2 linked regions of the Phenylobacterium zucineum HLK1 genome follow. The protein of the gene in region 1 interacts with the protein of each later gene in a pairwise test. Links are inferred from orthologs where the notes say so. Each region holds a gene or a part of one and is shown on either strand. Other genes may lie near its edges. The genes, in order: mobA and PHZ_RS01515.

Region 1 (8,948 bases):
CGAGGAGGTGATCGTCACCGCCCAGAAGCGCGAGCAGAGCCTGCAGGACGTGCCGGTCTCGATCAGCGTGATCTCGGGCCAGCGCATCCAGGACATGCAGATCACCGACCTGCGGTCGCTGCAGGGCTACATCCCGAACCTCGCCATCCTGAACAGCGGCGTGAATCCGATCGTCTACATCCGCGGGTTCGGCTCGGGGCCCAACAACGTGGCGTTCGACCAGGAGGTCAGCGTCTATCTGGACGGCATCTACGGCGGCCGCAGCGCCCAGTTCACCGCGCCCTTCTTCGACCTGGAGCGGATGGAGGTGCTCCGCGGGCCGCAGGGGGCGCTGTTCGGCAAGAACACCGCCGCCGGCGCGATCAGCCTGGTCTCGGCCGGCCCCACCAACGAGCTGCAGGGCTCGGCGACCGCGGCCTACAACTTCGACCGTGACGGCTGGGAAGGCTCGGCCTTCGTGTCGGGCCCGATCAGCGACACCCTCGGCGCGCGCCTGGCCGTCAAGGTCGTCGACCAGGACGGCTTCCTGAAGAACCTGGCCACGGGCCGGGACGACCCGCAGCTGCAGCAGACCCTCGCCCGGCTGACGGTCGCCTGGCGGCCGAACGCGGATTTCGACCTGACGGCCAAGGCCGAGTACGGCAAGCACGACCTGGACGGCGGCGTCACCCACTCCGGCTCGCTGACCGGCCCGACGCGCTTCACCGACACCCACTACGTCTCGGACCCCTACGGGCCGGCGCCGCTGTCGGACGGCAGCGGCATCACCAGCTGGAACCTGGCGGCGACCGCCAACTACCGGCTGGGCGAGCACACCCTGACCTCGGTGACCGGCTATTCCGCCTTCCGGACGAACCGGCTGACCGCCTTCGACGAGTTCAACCCGGACCGCACGGTGCAGCCCAACGGCGGCAACGCGCTGTTCGCCAACGGCTTCCCCGAGGACTTCGAGCAGTATTCCCAGGAGCTGCGGATCGCCTCGCCGACCGGCCGGCGGCTCGAGTACATCCTGGGCCTCTACTACGACTATTCCGACTACCACCTGATCAACACGACCTACTACGAGCGGGTCGCGGGGACGATCACGGGCTCGCACCGGAACGACTTCTACCAGATCGGCCGCACCTATTCGGCGTTCGGCCAGGCGACCTTCCACGCCACCGACGCGCTGCGGGTCGTGGGCAGCCTGCGCTGGTCGCAGACCAACAAGAAGGGCGACTTCAAGAGCCGGCTGGTGAGCGGGTCGCGGCTGAACGCCCAGGGCGCCGCCTACGGCAAGCTGGAGGAGGACTACACCGACCCGTCGGTCACCGTGCAGTTCGACGCGGCCGAGCGGGTTATGCTGTACGCCACCCTGGCGCGGGGGTCCAAGTCGGGCGGCTTCGTCAGCAACACCTCGACGACGACGGACGCCTCGTTCCAGTTCCGGCCCGAGCGGTCGACGAACTACGAGGCCGGGGTGAAGTCCACCTGGCTGGACGGGCGGCTGACGGTCAACGCCGCGATCTTCCACATGAAGTTCGAGGACCTGCAGCAGTCCACCTACGATCCCGACGTGCGGACCTTCTTCACCCGCAACGCCGCCAAGGCGAGCTCGGAAGGGGTGGAACTCGACGTGCAGTGGCTGCCCGTCGATAACCTGCAGGTCTCGCTGGGCCTGGCCTATCTCGACGCCAAGTTCGACGACTATCCGGGCGCGCCCTGCCTGGCGTTCGAGACGGTCGCGCAGTGCAATTCCGCCGACCCCGCCAGCCTGGCGAACCACAACATCGCCGGCCAGCCGCTGCTCTTCGCGCCGAAGTGGAGCGGCAATGCGGGCGTGCGCCACACCCTCGACCTGGGCGGCGACCTGCGGGTCACCAGCAGCCTGACGGCGCTGTTCCGCAGCAAGTACTTCATCGCCGACGGCTACTCGCCCATCTGGGGCGTGCAGGACGGCTGGACCAAGTGGGACGCGCGGATCCAGGTGGGGCCGGTCGACGGCCGCTGGAACGTGGCCCTCGTGGGCCGCAACCTCACCGACGAGAAGACCGTGGGCCAGGCGATCCGCCTGCCGGCGCCGATCACCACGACCAGCCGCTCGATCAACTGGATGGACGAGTACCGCTCCATCGCGATCGAGGGCACGTTCAGGTTCTTCTGATCGACGACCCGCTCAAGGACCCCGGCGCGATCGCCTCTTAGGCGGCGCGTTCGGGGGCCGGCCAGCGCTCGCGCTGCGCCTTGCCGGTAGGGCCGGGCGTGACGGGCTGGTGGTTGTCGATCAGGGGGTTGGGCTTGGCCAGACGCTCCAGCACCACGGGGCGGCCGATGGTGACCTGGGCCCCCTGCACCTCCACCCCGTAGTCGCCGAGGGCGGCGAAGGCGCGCGACAGGTTCTCGGGCGTCATGCCCAGGAGCGAGGCCAGCACCCGCTTCTCGTGCGGCAGGGTGAAGGTCGGCTCCCCGCCCTGGCGCAGGCGCTGGGTGATCAGGTAGTTGGCGAGCCGCTCCAGCCCGCCCCGCAGCTTCTGGTTCTTCAGCGCGCGCACGAGGCCGCGGTAGCAGCCGGACAGTTCCTGGGCGACGGCGAGGCCGAACACCGGATCCTCCCGCATCCCGCGCCGCAAGGCCTCGCCCGACAGCATGAGGATGTCGGACCGCTCCAGCGTCCGCGCGCTCATCAGCGCATCGGCGTCCAGCACCACCGCCGCCAGGATGAAGGTGGAGACCGGCCGGAGCACGGCCAGGGTGGTCTCCTTGTCGTTCCATGTGCCCTCCAGCTCGACGAGGCCGTCGAGGAGCACATAGAGGAAGTCCACCTGGTCGCCCTCGAGCAGCAGGGTGGTGCCCGCGGGAAAGCGCTGGAGGAAGGCCCCGGCGGTCAGGCGGCGGAAACTGTCCTGGGAGCAGCCGGCGAACAACGGCAGCGCCCGCACACGTTCCAGGTCCGCCTCGCGAATCGGCATCCCGCACTCCCGGCTGTCGGTCGCTGCGCTTCTGCCCGAGGGCCGCGGAGCTTGCCTTGACTTGCGTCAATCTCCGCGGGCCGCGGATCTTCCGCCTGACGTCGATCAACCGCTGAAATGACGATCGGCAAGGCCCAAATAGAGCGATGTGAAACGCCGCCGAAAACCCGCGCCGGCGCGCCCGAATTCTGGCCTGCAGGCGGGATCGATTGACCTGCGTCAAGCAGGCATTTCCCCATTCATCTCAAGAATGGCTCGCTGGAGCGCCCGTGAACGCGCTCAGATCGCCGCCGATCCGGATCGCGCCGAGCCACGGATCGGCCTAGACTGCAGGGACCGACGCCATGGCGACCATGCTCCACCAAGCCCTCGACTGGGAGATCGACGCCCCCGACGAAACCCTCCGGGCCGATCCGCTCGAGTGGTTCGCCGCCGAGCACGCCCGGCACCGGCAGGTCTGCCGCCTGATCGCCGAGCTGGCCGAGGATCCGGGCTTCCACGGGGAGACCATGTCGCGGCTGGCGGCCTTCATCCGCACGGACCTCGCCCGTCATGTGGCCGAGGAGGAAGAGGAGCTGTTCCCCCTGCTGCGGTTCCGCGCCCTGCCCGAGGATGAGTTCGAGACGGCGCTCGGCCAGCTGACCGCCGAGCACCGCAGCGAGGCCGACCTGGCCCGGCGGGTGCAGGACATCCTCGCCGAGCGGCTCGCTGCGGGCCAGTCTCCCGCCAAGGACCCCGAGGCGCAGGGCGTTCTGCGGGCCTTCGCCGCCCAGGAGCTGCAGCACCTGGCGCTGGAGAACGCCGTGGTCCTGCCGATCGCCCGGCTGCGCCTGACGCCCGACGACCTGGCCGCCCTCGGCCGGCGGCTCGTCGCCCGGAGCTCCTGTCCGTGAGTCCGACCGGATGAGCCCTCTCGGATGAGCTTGGCCGTCGTCATCCTGGCCGGCGGCGAGGGCCGGCGCATGGGCGGCGGCAAGCCGCTGCGACGCTTCGGGACGAGCACCCTCGTCGCCCACGCCGCCGGCCTGGCGAGGCGCTGGTCGCCGGACGTCGCGGTCGCCGTGCGCGACCCCGCCCAGGTGGCCGGTGCGGTGGACCTTCCGCTACTGGTGGACGAGCCCGCGATCGGCGGTCCGGCGGCGGGTCTGGCCTCGGCCTTCGCCTATGCACGGGAACGCGGCGCCGAGCGGCTGCTGACCCTGCCCTGCGACATGCCCCGGCTGCCGGGCGACCTTCTCCGGCGCCTGGCCGAGGCGCTGACGCCGGATGCGAACGTGGCGGTCGCGGCCAGCGGGGGGCGGCTGCACCCCGTCTGCGCCTTGTGGCGAACCGAGGCAGGCGAGCGCTTGCCGGCCTATCTGGCCTCGGGCCGCGCCTCGTTGCGCGGCTTCGCCGCCGAGGTGGGACACGTGGAGGCGGCCTGGCCGGACGGCCTCGACGACCCCTTCGCCAACGCCAACACGCCCGACGACCTGGCCGCCCTGCAGCCTCGCGGCTGATGCGTCCTGTCGGTCCTGGGATGGGTTGCTCCGCCCGTGACCGGGGAGATCACGCCGGGGACGGCGGTCGGGCGGAGCGCTCGCAACATGGCCGGAACAGGAGCCGGAGCGAATGTCGGGCGGGGCGCGGCCGCTTGACGGTCGTCAATCGGCGGCCCTAGCCGAACACCCAGCCGTGGGCGCCCAGCATCGCCCCCGCCACGGTCGTCAGGCTGACGGCCAGCAGGACCACGTGCGCACGATGCAGCCAGGCCAGGACCCGGTCGGGGTCGCGGACCGCCCAGGCGGCCAGCCGGCGGCGCAGCACCAGCGGCTCGCCCACGAACAGGACCAGGAAGAACAGCAGCCAGACGAGCGCCATGGCCGGCATCCACCAGTCCGACGGCGACAGGAACCGGTCCCACGCGTCCAGCCGCGCCGTCATGTGCAGGCCGCTGGCGCCGACGACGAGGACCGCCGCCCGCGCCTGCCAAACGAACCGGTGCTCGACCGCCTCGAACGCAGCCAGCCGGTCCGCGCCCAGCCGGCCGCGGCGGATCGCCGGGAACAGCACCGTCGTGACCATGGAGACGCCGCCGATCCAGACGACCACCCCCAGCACATGCAGGGCCCGCGCCAGCGTCAGGTCATCCATCGCCTTGCTCCCTCTCCGGGGCCGGCGACCGGCTCAGGCCACGGCCGCCGCGAGCGCCGTCAGCGCCTCGGCCGAGACCTCCCGCAGCACGCCCTCCGGGTTGCGGTAGATGGCGCTGTTGGCGCCGTGCTCGAAGCATTCGACCTCGGCGATCCAGCAGCGTCCCTGGGTCGCCGCCGCCACCATCGGCTGCGCCGCCTCGAAGACGAACCGCGCCAGGGCCTCGCAACTGGTCCCCGGCACGACCTGGACCCGGGCCAGGCCCAGGTCCGCCAGCCGCGCGAGCTCGGGACGGCCGGGATCGTCCTCGGCCACGAGCAGCGCGTGGTCGAAGGTCCCGTGCAGCCATTCGCGGATCTTCCCGAAACCGCCGGAGCCGAAATCCACCACCCATCCGCGGCGGTCGAGTTGCTCGGCGGCGAAGGTGAACCGGAAGCCCAGCGAGTAGCCGTGCAGGAGGGCGCAGTGGCTGTCCGCGGCCCACTGGCGCAGCGCGCAGGTGAGCCCGCGCTCCGCGCCGTAGGTCTTGGTCGATATCCAGCTCACGGGGCGGCGGGCGCTACGCCGTCCGCTTGAAGTCGATGACCACGCCCTCGTCCGCGCGCAGGCGGTATTCCACGGACAGGGTCTCGCCGAAGCGGGTCTCGAGCTGCCGCAGCAGCGGCAGGGGATCGTGGTCGTTCACGAACCGCATGGTCTCGCCGGGCGCCAGCGCATCGAGCGCGCCGAAGATGGCGGCGTGGCGGAAGCGCTTGGCGACGCCGCGGGCGTCGAACGGGTAGACGGCCGCCTCGGCGGCGGGGATCTCGTGGCTCATCGTAGGCTCCTTTTTCACCGCACTCTCGTGCGCCCTGAAGCCCCCGACGTTGCGCTACGACAACTCCCGCCGCCGCTGCGCTCAGCGGGCGGAGAGAACGAGGACCTGGGCGTCGGCGTAGGCGGCCGCGCCCTCGCGCATCGCGTCGTAGCGGACCATCGCCTTGACGGCCGAACGGTGGCTGCACCAGCGATTGTCGCCGACGTCCAGCTCGCGGTTCAGGACGGCGTTGCGGCACACGTAGCGGGCGGCGCTGCGCACCTCCTGCCGCACGGCCGCGCGGTCCTTGCCCGCGATGGAGAGCCGGACTTCGGTGGGCGCGGAGGGCCCGACGGCGACCTCGCCCACGGTGGGGATGTCGGGAGAGGCGACCGCCGGGAGGGCGATCACGACAGCGGCGGCGGCGGCGAAGCTCGCCAGGGATGTCTTCAGAAGCATCGGCTCCTCCTTTGGCACGGATGAAGGCTACGCCCCGCCGGCCCCGCCGCATTTGCCGGCCGTCAAGCCGCGCCTTGACCCGCGCTTGGCCGCCGCCCCGCCTACGCTTGATGTCGCTCAATCGGCCCGCGCGCGTGCTGGGGCAGTGTCGACCGATGCGATCCTCTCCCGTCCCGCCCGGCTGCTTCCTGGGCCCCAAGTCCGAGAACGCCGCCTGGCTTCGCGATCAGCTGGACGTCGTGTTCGACGCCTGGTTCGAGGGCCGCCGCCGGCGCTTCCCCGGCGACGACGCCCAGCTCGCCGCCACCGACGCCGGGACCTGCCGCCGCACCGCGGAAAGCCTGCACGCGCTGCTGGCGGCGCTGGACCAGGAGGTGCCCACCTACACCCCGCGATATCTCGGCCACATGGTGTCGGACCCCGCCCTGCCGGCCCTGCTCGGCCATGTGGCGGCCCTGCTGCACAATCCGAACAACACCTCGCGCGAGGCCGCCAAGGTCGGCACGGCGATCGAGGCCGAGGCCATCGCCATGCTGGCGCGGATGATCGGCTACGACCCGAGCGCGGCGCGCGGCCACTTCACCTCGGGCGGCACGGTCGCCAACCTTGAGGCCGTCTGGCGGGCGCGCTTCCGGCTGGACCACCGGCTGGCGCTGGGCCTGGCGCTTGCCGAGGCGGAGGGCCGGCCGCTGGACGTCTTCGCGGCGGCGCACATGACCGAGGCCCGGTTCCAGGAACGGCTGGCGGCGCTCGGCGAGGAAGCCGCCATGCGGGCGTGCAGCGGGGTGCTGAACAATCCCTACGAGATCGCCGAACGGCTGCGGCGCGCGAGCGGGCGCCCCTATCGCGGTCCGGTCATCATCGCCCCCGGCCACCGGCACTATTCCTGGATCAAGGCGGCCAACGTGTTCGGCCTGGGCGAGGCGGCCTGCTGGACGGCGCCGCTCGATGCGGACGGGCGGCTGGACGCCGAGGGCCTCATGGCCTGCATCCGCCGCGCGCGGGCCGAGCATCGGCCGATCCTGATGGTGGTCGGCGTGGCCGGCACCACCGAGCTTGGCGCGATCGACCCGGTGGACAAGGTGGCCGGGCGGCTCGAAGCGCTTCGCGAGGCTGAAGACCTCGACATCTGGCTCCACGTGGACGCGGCCTACGGCGGCTTCTTCTGCACCCTGGCGGCCGACGAGCCGCGGCTGGCGCCCGAGCGCCGCCGCGCCCTCGCCGCCATCCGGCGCGCCGACAGCGTGACGGTGGACCCGCACAAGCTGGGCTACGTGCCCTACGCCTGCGGGGCGCTCCTGGTCCGGGACTCCAGCCGCGATGCCGTGTCGAGCTTCGCCGCGCCCTACGTGGAACGCGCCGAACTCGGCGAGGCCCCTTGGACCCGGACGCTGGAGGGCTCGCGGCCGGCGACGGGCGCGGCGGCGGTCTGGATGATGGGCCGCTCGGTCGGCTTCGGGCCCGAGGGCCTGGGCGCGGTGCTGCGCGGCGCCATCGAGGGCCGCGCGGCGATCGCCGAGGCGCTGGCGCAGCTTCCGGACGTGCGCCTGCTGGAGCCCGCCGACACCAACATCCTGTGCTTCTCGATCGCGGCGGAGGGCGAGGCGCTCAGCGCCGCCAACGCCCGGACGAGCGCCGCCCACGCCTGGTTCGCGGCCTCTCCGAACCTCTCGCTGTCGCGGACCGTGCTCGGGACCGAAAGCGCCCCCGATCTCGTCCGCCGGCACGTGCGCAGCTTCCGCGGGCGGATGGAGTCGGACCGGCTGGTGCTGCTCCGCTGCGTGGTGATGAACCCGCTGTGGGGCGAGGCCGACGCGCGGGCGCGGCTCCTGCCGCAGCTCGTCTCCGAGCTCCGGTCCGCCATCGACGCCGGCGCGGAAGCAGCGGGTCGACGGGCCGCGGCGCCGGCCTAGAGCGTCAGGCCTTCCCGCGAGGCGAACTCCGTCGCGAGCGCGGCCGCAACGGCGGCTTCGAGCGTGGCGGCGGTGAACGGCTTGTGCAGCACCATGACGTCGTCGGGGGCCGCCTCGACGTCGACGTAGCCGGTGAGCAGGATCACCGGCAGGCCGGCCGCCAGCCGTCGGGCCTTCTCGACGAACTCCAGCCCGTTCATGCCGGGCATGGCGAAATCCACCACCGCGAGGTCGACCTCCCGGCCGCCCTGCAGGATCGCCAGCGCCGCCGGCCCGTCGGCGGCTTCCACCACCTCATGGCCCAGGTCCCGCAGGCTGGCGGCGGTCACCGACCGCACGCCCGGCTCGTCGTCCAGCACCAGGATGCGCGCGCGCGGTCCCCGCCGGACAGCGGCCGGCGCCGACTCCGGAAGCGGCTCGTCCGCCTCCCCGGCGCGCGGCAGGTACATGACGACCTCCGTGCCCTGCCCCGGCGTGCTGCGGATCGACAGGGTCCCGCCCGAACGCTGCGCGAAGCCGTAGACCATCGGCAGGCCCAGGCCCGTGCCCTTGCCCACCGGCTTGGTCGTGAAGAAGGGCTCCAGCACCCGTTCCAGCAGCTCGGGCGGCATCCCCTCGCCCGTGTCGGCGATGACCAGCATGACGTAGTCGCCGGCCGTAAGGCCCCGCTCCAGGTCGGCCTCCGCAGGCAGGCTGACG
Region 2 (9,041 bases), 500 kb from region 1 along the record:
GACCTGACGGCGCAGTTCCAGCGCGACGACCCGAACACCCCGCCGACCGAGCAGCGCGTCTACATCCGCGCCGACCGCGACGTCCGCTACGGCGACTTCATGGCGGTGATGAACGACCTGCAGGGCAACGGCTTCTACCAGGTCGCGCTGATCAACGAAGAGCTCTAGGCCCTTCGGACACGACATACGGAAGGCCCGCCCGGGGAGACCCGCGGCGGGCTTTTTCGTGGAACCGCGCCATTCGTGGAACTGCCTCAGGCCGCGCCGCCTTCCGTACAAGGAGGCCCCGCCATGACCCACGATCCCCGGCAGAACCCCCGGCAGAACCCCCCGCAGAACCTGCAGCACGGCGTGCCGATCGGCGACGGCCAGCGCGACTCGGACGAGCGGGTGGCCACCGGCGACCGGCGCGAGGAGGTGCACTACGAGCGGCGCGCGAACGGCGAGCTGCGCGCCCAGCATCTGAAGCGTCCGGACGGGCCGCTGCCGCCGCACCTGGCCTCGGTCGACGGGGCCGGCGACGGCCGGGCCGACGCCACGCTGGACGTCGCGGTCGCGCCGGACGGCCCCAGCGTCTGGGACGCGCGCCCGCCGGATGACGACGATGTGCCCGAGCACCCGGGCCGCCGATAGCTTGCGGCCGGTCCCGGGACTGGCGCTCGCCGAACCCCGGTTGACAGCGCACGTCCATCCTCCCAAACCAGCCGCCTGCCGCAACAGCCTTGCCCGAAGGAGGCCTTCATGCGCGTCGGCGTGCCCCGCGAGATCAAGCCGGACGAATATCGGGTCGGGCTGACGCCCACCGCGGTCCGCGAGTACGTCACCCACGGGCACGAGGTGCTGGTGGAGGCCGGCGCCGGCGCGGGCGCGGGCTACGCCGACGACCTCTACGTTCGCGCCGGGGCGACGATCCTGCCGGACGCCGAGGCGGTGTTCCGCGAGGCCGGAATGATCGTGAAGGTGAAGGAGCCGCAGCCCCGCGAGTGGGCGCGGCTCACCGAGGCGCACATCCTCTTCACCTACCTGCACCTGGCGCCCGACCCGGCCCAGGCCGACGGCCTGCTGGCCTCGGGCTGCGCGGCCATCGCCTACGAGACGGTGACCGACGACGCCGGCGGCCTGCCGCTGCTGGCCCCGATGTCCGAGGTGGCCGGGCGCATCGCGGTCTTCTCGGCGGGGGAGACGCTGCTGAAGCACAACGGCGGCATGGGCCTGCTGATCTCGGGCGTGCCGGGCGTGCCGCCGGCGCGGGTCTGCGTCCTGGGCGGCGGGGTCGTGGGCGCGAACGCCGCCCGCATGGCCGCGGGCCTCGGCGCCGAGGTGGTGATCCTGGAGCGGTCGATCCCGCGCATGCGCTACCTGGACGACATCTTCGCCGGGCGGGCGATCACCCGCTATTCGACCATCGACGCGGTGGAGGAGGAGATCCTCAGGGCCGACGTGGTGATCGGCGCCGTGCTGACCGCCGGGGCCGCCGCGCCCAAGCTGGTCCGGCGCGAGCACCTGTCGCGGATGAAGCCGGGCTCGGTGCTGGTGGACGTCTCCATCGACCAGGGCGGCTGCTTCGAGACCAGCCGGCCGACCACCCACGCCGACCCCACCTACACGGTGGACGGGGTCGTCCACTACTGCGTGGCCAACATGCCGGGGGCCGCGCCCCGGACCTCGTCGGAGGCCCTGGTCCACGCGACCCTGCCCTTCGGCCTGCTGCTCGCCGACCAGGGCCTGGACGCCCTGAAGAAGAACCGCCACCTGGCCAAGGGGCTGAACGTCCTGAAGGGCCAGATCACCCACCCCGCCGTCGCCGACGCCCTCGGCAAGCCGTTCAAGGACCCCTACGGCGCCTGGAGCTGACGGCGCCCCAGGGAAGGGGACCGGCGGGGCTTTCCTCCCGCGCAATAACCCCGCAACAATCGCCCCCACGCTTGCGGGCGAGGACATAAGGGAGGACGCGCCATGTGCGACGAGGACATCAATCCGTGGCTGCCGGCCGATCCGGCGGTCTCGCGCCGGACCTTCGGCCTGGGCGCCGCCGCGGCCGTGGGCCTGACCGCCGCCGAGGCGCGGGCCCAGAGTTCGGCCCAGAGCTCGGCCGAGGCGAAGGTGGTCGAGAAGGACGTCACGGTGAAGACGGCCGACGGGGTCTCCGACGCGGCCCTCTTCCACCCCGCGGGCAAGGGCCCGTGGCCGGCGGTGCTGGTGTGGCCCGACATCGGCGGCCTGCGCCCGGTGTTCCGCCAGATGGGCCGCCGGCTGGCGGCGCAGGGCTATGTGGTGCTGGTCCCCAACCCGTTCTACCGCTCGGCCAAGGCGACGGAGACGCAAGGCCTCAGCTTCGGCACGCCCGAGGGGCGCAAGGCGCTGTTCGGCTACCGCGAGGCGCTGATCGCCGGCGAGAACCCGTTCGAGGACGCCCGCGCCTATATCGCCTTCCTCGACGCCCAGCCGCAGACCGATCGGAAGAAGATGGCCGGCGTGCAGGGCTACTGCATGGGCGGGCCGCTGGCCTTCCAGACGGCCGGCGCGGTCCCGGCGCGGATCGGGGCGGTCGCCTCGTTCCACGGCGGGGGCCTGACGACGAAGGACGCCGCGAGCCCGCACCTGCTCGTGCCGAAGACCAAGGCTGCCTACCTCGTGGCGGTGGCCAGGAACGACGACGCCCGCGATCCGGAATCGAAGGAGATCCTCAAGAAGACCTTCGCCGAGGCGGGCCGTCCGGCGACCGTGGAGGTCTACGACGGCGATCACGGCTGGACCGTGCGCGGCAGCCAGGTCTACGCCGAGGCCGAGGCGGAACGCGCCTGGGCCGCGCTGACCCAGCTCTACAAGTCGGCGCTGAAGTAGGGAGCTCCTCCTTCTCCCGTGCGGGAGAAGGGCGAGGCTAGGCCGCCGCCCAGGCGAGGGCTTCGGGATCGTCCAGGGCCATCTCGTCCCAGTCGAGGTCGGGCGGCGGGCTCATGGCCGCGGCCACCACGGCGCTCATCTCGGCCGCCGAGCCGACGCCTACCAGCACCGCCGAGGCCTCGGGGCGCGAGAGCGCAAAGCCCAGGGCCGCCTGCAGCGGGTCGGAGCGGCCTTCGGCGATCAGGCGACGGGCGCGGCTGATGCGGCCGGCGGCGGCCTTCAGGTGGCTGGGCGCCCGGTCGGGCGGCAGGAACAGCACGCCGTTCAGGAAGATCGAGCGCAGGTGCACCTCGACGCCCATCGAGGCGAGCTCGGCCAGGGTGCCGTCGATCAGCAGGCGCTGGTCCAGCAGCGAGGCCGGCGCCTGGACGACGTCGGGCTTGAAGCGCTTGGCCAGGCCGACCGGATCGTCGGAGGCGTAGACCGAGACGCCGATCCGGGCGCACAGGCCCTGGTCCTTCAGGGCGCGCAGGCGCTCCCACAGGTGGGGACCCATCGGCGAGAAGAGATCGGTGGCCGAGGGCGCGAGCACCGTGTCCACCCGCTCCACGCCCATGCGGCGCATCTGGGCGCGCAGTTCGGCCTCGACGAGATCGGGGCCTCGGTCGGGACGCACGGTGGTGAGGGTGACGCGGAACGGGCAGGGGCGCGGCAGCGCCTGGCCCAGCATGGCCTCGGCGGTGTGGCTGTGGCGGCCGATCTCGAGCACCCCCAGCCCCGCGCGCGCGGCGATCGACAGGATGTCACGGGCCTCGGCCTCGCGCGGCCGGCCGCGCAGGGCCGGCTGGTCGAAGCCGAATTGCCCGGAACCGAGGCCGAGCTTGCTGAGCGGAGATGTCATGGATGGGTCGAAGGCTTGGTGAAGTCCTCTTGAGCCGCCATCTTCACCTGGAAGGCCTAAGAAGCCGTGACCGAGACCTTTCGTGAGTCTTAAAAGCGTGATTCCGCCGCATATCGAGCCCCAGCCGGAGTCCTTGCCCGAATGGCCCGTGTTCGGGCTGTCGGACGACGTGCGTCCCGCGCTGAGGGCTGCCCGGGCGGCGGGGCAGGCGTGCGTGCTGGCGACCCTGGTCTCGGTGGAGGGCGGCGGTCCGCGCCCCGAGGGGACCCAGATGGTCTTCGCCCCGGGGATCGTCGCCGGCTACTTTTCGGGCGGCTGCGTCGAGGGCGACGTGGCGGGCCACGCCTGGGCCTGCCTGCAGGACGGGGCGCCGCGCACCCTGGTCTACGGCGAGGGCAGTCCCTGGCCCGACATCCGCCTCCTGTGCGGGGCGCGCATCGAGATCTTCCTGGAACGCGTGCCGGCGGATGATCCCGCCCTCGCCGAGCTGCTGGCCGCCGACGCCGAGCGGCGGTGCGTCGTCTGGTGCAGCGACGGGGAGGCCCGCGTCTGCGCCCCCGAGGTCTCGCCCTGGGCCGAGGCGCGCGTCTGGCGGCGCTACGAGCCGGTTCCCCGGCTAGTGGTGGTGGGCGGCGATCCCACCGCGCTGGCCATCGCCGAGCTGGGCGCCCGATCGGGCTTCCAGACGGCCCTGGTGCGGCCCAAGGGGCCGGAGACGCCGCCGCCGATCGCCGGCGTGGCCTACCACCGCGAGGATCCGGCCGCGGCGCTCGCCGCCATCGGCCTCGATCCCTGGACCCATGTCGCCGTGGCGACCCACGACATCGACACCGACCGCGAGGCGCTGCACGCGGCCCTTCCGTCCCAGGCGGCCTATGTGGGCCTGCTCGGGGCGCGCCGCCGGCTCGCGGGCCGGCTGGCCGAGCTGAAGGGGGAGGGGATGGCCGACGCGGTCCTCGCCCGCCTGCACGCCCCGATCGGCCTCGACATCGGCGGCAAGGCCCCGTTCGAGGTGGCGGTCTCGGTGATCGGCGAGATCACCGCCCTGCGCTACGCCCGCGACAGCGGCAGCGCCTCGGCCAGGTCGCCGGCCGACAGCGCCGGGGCGTCCGGCGCGCGGCGCAGCAGCGCGTCGGCGGCGGCGAAGACGCTGACCAGCGAGGAGTCCTGATCCCGGAAGGGCCGCACAGTCACGGCGCCGCCTTCGAACGAGAGGCTGGCGCGCATCCAGTGCTCGCGTGGGCCATTGGCCGGCAGGTCGTCGGCCAGGCGGACGGGGATCGTCCGCAAGGCCGCCGGGGCGCCCAGGCAGGCCATCAGGTAGGGCTTCAGGAACAGCTCGGCGCAGACGAAGGCCGAGGCCGGATTGCCGGGCAGGCCCAGCATCCGCCGCCCGTCTCCCAGCACCCCGAAGAAGGTGGGCTTGCCGGGGCGGATCGCCACGCTCGCCACCTTCAGCTCCAGCCCCAGGGCCTCGCCGGCCTTGCGCACCAGGTCGTGGTCGCCCACCGAGGCCCCGCCCAGGGTGACCACCAGCTCGCCGTCGGCCGCGCGCAGGGCCTCGACCGTGGCCTCCAGGTCGTCGCGCACCGGCCGGGCGCGGGAGACCTCGGCCCCCCAGCCGCGGATCAGCGCCGCCAGCGCGGGCGAGCCGGAATCGTAGATCTGGAAGGGGCCAGGCGCGGCCGGCGGCTCGACGATCTCCTCGCCGGTCGAGAACAGGGCCACGCGCGGCCGCCGCGCGACCGCCAGCTCGCCGCGGCCGGCCGCCGCGGCCAGCGAGAGCCGCCAGGGGTCGATCACGGTCCCTTGCGCCAGCAGCGCCTGCCCGGCGCGGAAGTCGCCGCCGGCCGGCCGCACGTGCCGCCCGGGGCTCGCCGCCGGGACCGTCACGGCCTCGCCTTCGCGAACGGCGTCCTCCTGGATCACCACGGCGTCGCAACCGTCGGGCAGGGCCGCGCCGGTGAAGATCCGCACCGCCTCGCCGGGACCCCCGGCGCCCTCGAAGCCGCGGCCGGCGGCGCTCTCGCCGACGACCCTCAGCGCGCCGGGCGTATCGGCGCTGCGCACCGCATAGCCGTCCATGGCCGAGGCCCGGAACGGCGGCTGGTCGCGGGTGGCGGCGACGTCCTCGGCGAGCACCCGGCCGATCGCTTCGGCGAGGGGAACCGTCTCGGCCCGCGGCGCCGGCGCCTGCGCCAGCATCCGCGCCCGGGCCTCGTCGACGCTCAGGAGCCTCACGCCTTCCAGTCCCCGCTCTTGCCGCCGGTCTTCTCGGTGAGGCGGACGGCCTCGATGACCATGCTCTTCTCGGCGGCCTTCAGCATGTCGTAGAGCGTCAGGCACGCCACCGAGACGGCGGTGAGCGCCTCCATCTCGACGCCGGTCCGGCCCGTGGTCTTCACTCGCGCGGTGACCGAAAGGCCGCCCTCGGCCGGCTCCACCCGCACCTCGGCCTTGGTCACCGGCAGCGGGTGGCACATGGGGATCAGGTCGGAGGTCTTCTTGGCCGCCATGACGCCGGCGATCTCGGCCACGGCGCGCACGTCGCCCTTCTTCCCCTCGCCCGAGAGAGCCAGCGCCAGCGTCTCGGGGCTCATCCGCACGAAACCTTCCGCCACAGCCTCGCGGGCGGTGACCGGCTTGTCCGAGACGTCGACCATCCGGGCCCGGCCGGTCTCGTCGAGATGGGTGAGCCTGCTCACGCCTCCATCAGCCTCGGCATGAGCTCGACCATGTTGCAGGGGCCGTGGCGGCTGTCGAGCTGGGCGGCGATCACCTTGTCCCAGCCGTCCTTCACCGCCCCGTTCGACCCCGGCAGGCAGAAGACGAAGCAGCCCTTCACGATGCCGGCCAGCGCGCGGCTCTGCAGGGTCGAGAGCCCCACCGACTGGTAGCTGACCAGGTGGAAGATCACCGAGAAGCCGTCGATCTCCTTGTCGAACAGCGGCCGGATCGCCTCGGGCGTCACGTCCCGGCCGGTGATGCCGGTGCCGCCGGTGGTGACGATGGCCTCCACGCCCTCGTCCACCCACTGGCGGATCTGGCGGCGGATCTCCTCGACGTCGTCGCGGACGATGCCCTTGCCGGCCAGCTCGTGGCCCGCGCCGGTCACCCGCTCGGCGAGCAGGCGGCCCGAGGTGTCGCTCTCCTCGTCGCGGGTGTCCGAGATGGTCAGCACGGCGATGCGCACGGGCTTGAAGGGCCGGGTCTCGTCGATGCGGCCGCCGGGGGTGAAGGCGTTCATGGCGGGGTCTCCTTTTCCCAGCGGGCGCGGTCGGCGTGGTCCTGGGCGGTGGGCTCGATCCAGCGGGCGCCGCCGGGGCCGTGCTCCTTCTTCCAGAACGGCGCCTTGGACTTCAAGTAGTCCATCAGGAAGTCGCAGGCCTCGAAGGCGGCCCGGCGGTGGCCGGCCGCCGTGGCGACGAAGACGATCGGCTCGCCCGGAGCGATCCTGCCCACCCGGTGCAGGATGGCGAGGTCGTGGAGCCCGAAGCGCCGCTTCGCCTCCTCGGCGATCTTGCCGATGTGCGCTTCGGTGAAGCCGGGATAGGCCTCCAGCTCCAGAACGGCGGTGGAGCCCTGCTCGGCCCGCGCGATGCCGGTGAAGGTGGCCACCGCGCCGGTCTCGGTGCGCGCGCGGCTGAACTCGCCGAGCAGGGCGCCGGGGTCGAAGGGCTGGTCGGTCAGCCGGATCATCCGCCGCTCATCGGCGGCAGGAAGGCGACCTCGGACCCCGCCGCCAGGGCCGGATCGCCGCGCACCAGCGCCTGGTCGAGGGCCACCTGCACGCCGGGGGCGTCGATGGCGCGGGCGAGGTCGGCGTCCTCGGCGGCGATCAGGGCCTTCAGGGCCGACAGCGAGGCCGCGTCCAGGGTCCGCTCGCGCCAGCCGGCGAGGTCGCGCAGGGGCCCGAACAGCAGCACGCGCGCCATGCTCAGCCCCCGGTCGTGGACATGTGCCGGGCGACGGCCGGGGCCGCGGCGCGGGCGATCTGGAAGTCGTGGCCTCTGGGCTTGGCGTCCACCGCCCCACGGATCGCCGCGATCAGCTCGGCCTCGCCGCCGCCGGCCCGCAGGACCGCGCGCAGGTCGGCGGAATCGTCCTGCCCCAGGCAGGTGTGCAGGGTCCCGGTGCAGGTCAGCCGCACGCGATTGCAGCCCTCGCAGAAATTGTGGCTGAGCGGGGTGATGAACCCCAGCCGCCCGCCGGTCTCGGCGACGCGGACGTAGCGGGCGGGGCCGCCGGTGTCGAGCGGCAGGTCCTCCAGCCGCCAGTAGCTCTCCAGCTCGCGCCGCACGTCCCTCAGCGACAGGAACTGGTCGGTGCGGTCGGCCTCGACCTCGCCCATCGGCATGGTCTCGATGAGGGTCACGTCGCAGCCGCGGCCGTGGGCCCAGGCGATCAGCTCGGGCAGCTCGGCGGCGTTGTCGTCCTTCAGGGCCACGGCGTTGATCTTCACCGACAGCCCCGCCGCCTGCGCCGCCTCGATCCCGGCCAGCACCTTGGAAAGGTCGCCCCCCCGGGTGAGCCGACGGAAGAGGTCGGGCTTCAGGGTGTCCAGCGAGACGTTCACCCGCCGCACGCCGGCCGCCGCCAGGCGCGGGGCGAACCCGGCGAGCTGGGTGCCGTTGGTGGTCAGGGTCAGCTCGGAGAGCGCGCCGGACGCCAGGTGCCGCGACAGGGCCTCGATCAGCTCCATCACGCCCTTGCGAACCAGGGGCTCGCCGCCGGTGAGCCGCAGCTTCCTGACGCCCAGGGCCACGAAGGCCGAGGCGATGCGGTCCAGCTCCTCCAGGGTCAGCACCTGCGCCTTCGGCAGGAAGGTCATGTGCTCGGCCATGCAGTAGACGCACCGCAGGTCGCAGCGGTCGGTCACCGACAGGCGCAGGTAGGTCACCCCGCGGCCGAAGCCGTCCACGAGCGCGGGGCCTTGCGGCGAAAGGTCAGGCGTGTGCGTCATAGGCTCGGACCAAGATAGAGGCGAACCGGTCGTGGCGACAGAGGCGGTTGTCCTGGCGGCGGGTGCGGGCTCCCGGTTCGGGGGCGGCAAGCTGCTGACCAGCTACGGCAGGGGCGTGCTGCTGGACGGCGCGCTGGCCGCGGCCTTCGCCGCGCCCGTGCGGCGCGTGAGCGTGGTGACCGGCGCCGACGGCTCCCAGATCGCCGAGGCGGCGCTGGCCCACGACCCCTCGGTCCAGATCGTCGACGCCCACGGCTGGGAGGAGGGCATGGCCGCCTCGCTGCGCGCCGGCATCGCCAGCCTGCCCGACGACACCGAGGCCTGCTTCATCTT

The links.
Region 2: the proteins of mobA (region 1) and PHZ_RS01515 interact in binary tests that used the Escherichia coli proteins (3 or more experiments, as listed by UniProt). The link is inferred for Phenylobacterium zucineum HLK1 from one-to-one orthologs.

What each region holds. Positions count from the first base shown.
Region 1 is NC_011144.1:763,521-772,468, reverse strand. What follows is about bases 2,751-5,656. They hold mobA (molybdenum cofactor guanylyltransferase), read left to right. Parts: upstream 2,751-3,865; coding sequence 3,866-4,447; downstream 4,448-5,656. Other genes in these bases: PHZ_RS03795 (DUF2249 domain-containing protein), read right to left, coding at 5,641-5,656; PHZ_RS03800 (6-pyruvoyl trahydropterin synthase family protein), read right to left, coding at 5,115-5,627; PHZ_RS03805 (membrane protein), read right to left, coding at 4,605-5,081; PHZ_RS03815 (hemerythrin domain-containing protein), read left to right, coding at 3,293-3,841; ftrB (transcriptional activator FtrB), read right to left, coding at 2,751-2,948. Also shown: PHZ_RS03825 (TonB-dependent receptor), read left to right, coding at 1-2,143; more of ftrB, read right to left, coding at 2,181-2,750; more of PHZ_RS03795, read right to left, coding at 5,657-5,898; PHZ_RS03790 (hypothetical protein), read right to left, coding at 5,980-6,336; PHZ_RS03785 (pyridoxal phosphate-dependent decarboxylase family protein), read left to right, coding at 6,492-8,249; PHZ_RS03780 (response regulator), read right to left, coding at 8,246-8,948. UniProt on the Escherichia coli protein: Transfers a GMP moiety from GTP to Mo-molybdopterin (Mo-MPT) cofactor (Moco or molybdenum cofactor) to form Mo-molybdopterin guanine dinucleotide (Mo-MGD) cofactor.
Region 2 is NC_011144.1:266,474-275,514, forward strand. What follows is about bases 3,892-6,890. They hold PHZ_RS01515 (molybdopterin molybdotransferase MoeA), read right to left. Parts: upstream 5,987-6,890; coding sequence 4,796-5,986; downstream 3,892-4,795. Other genes in these bases: moaC (cyclic pyranopterin monophosphate synthase MoaC), read right to left, coding at 5,983-6,450; moaB (molybdenum cofactor biosynthesis protein B), read right to left, coding at 6,447-6,890. Outside these bases: PHZ_RS01490 (biopolymer transporter ExbD), read left to right, coding at 1-168; PHZ_RS01495 (hypothetical protein), read left to right, coding at 292-633; ald (alanine dehydrogenase), read left to right, coding at 742-1,854; PHZ_RS01505 (dienelactone hydrolase family protein), read left to right, coding at 1,957-2,844; PHZ_RS01510 (bifunctional regulator KidO), read right to left, coding at 2,882-3,745; more of moaB, read right to left, coding at 6,891-6,992; PHZ_RS01530 (molybdenum cofactor biosynthesis protein MoaE), read right to left, coding at 6,989-7,444; PHZ_RS01535 (MoaD/ThiS family protein), read right to left, coding at 7,441-7,680; GTP 3',8-cyclase MoaA, read right to left, coding at 7,683-8,708; PHZ_RS01545 (nucleotidyltransferase family protein), read left to right, coding at 8,740-9,041. UniProt on the Escherichia coli protein: Catalyzes the insertion of molybdate into adenylated molybdopterin with the concomitant release of AMP.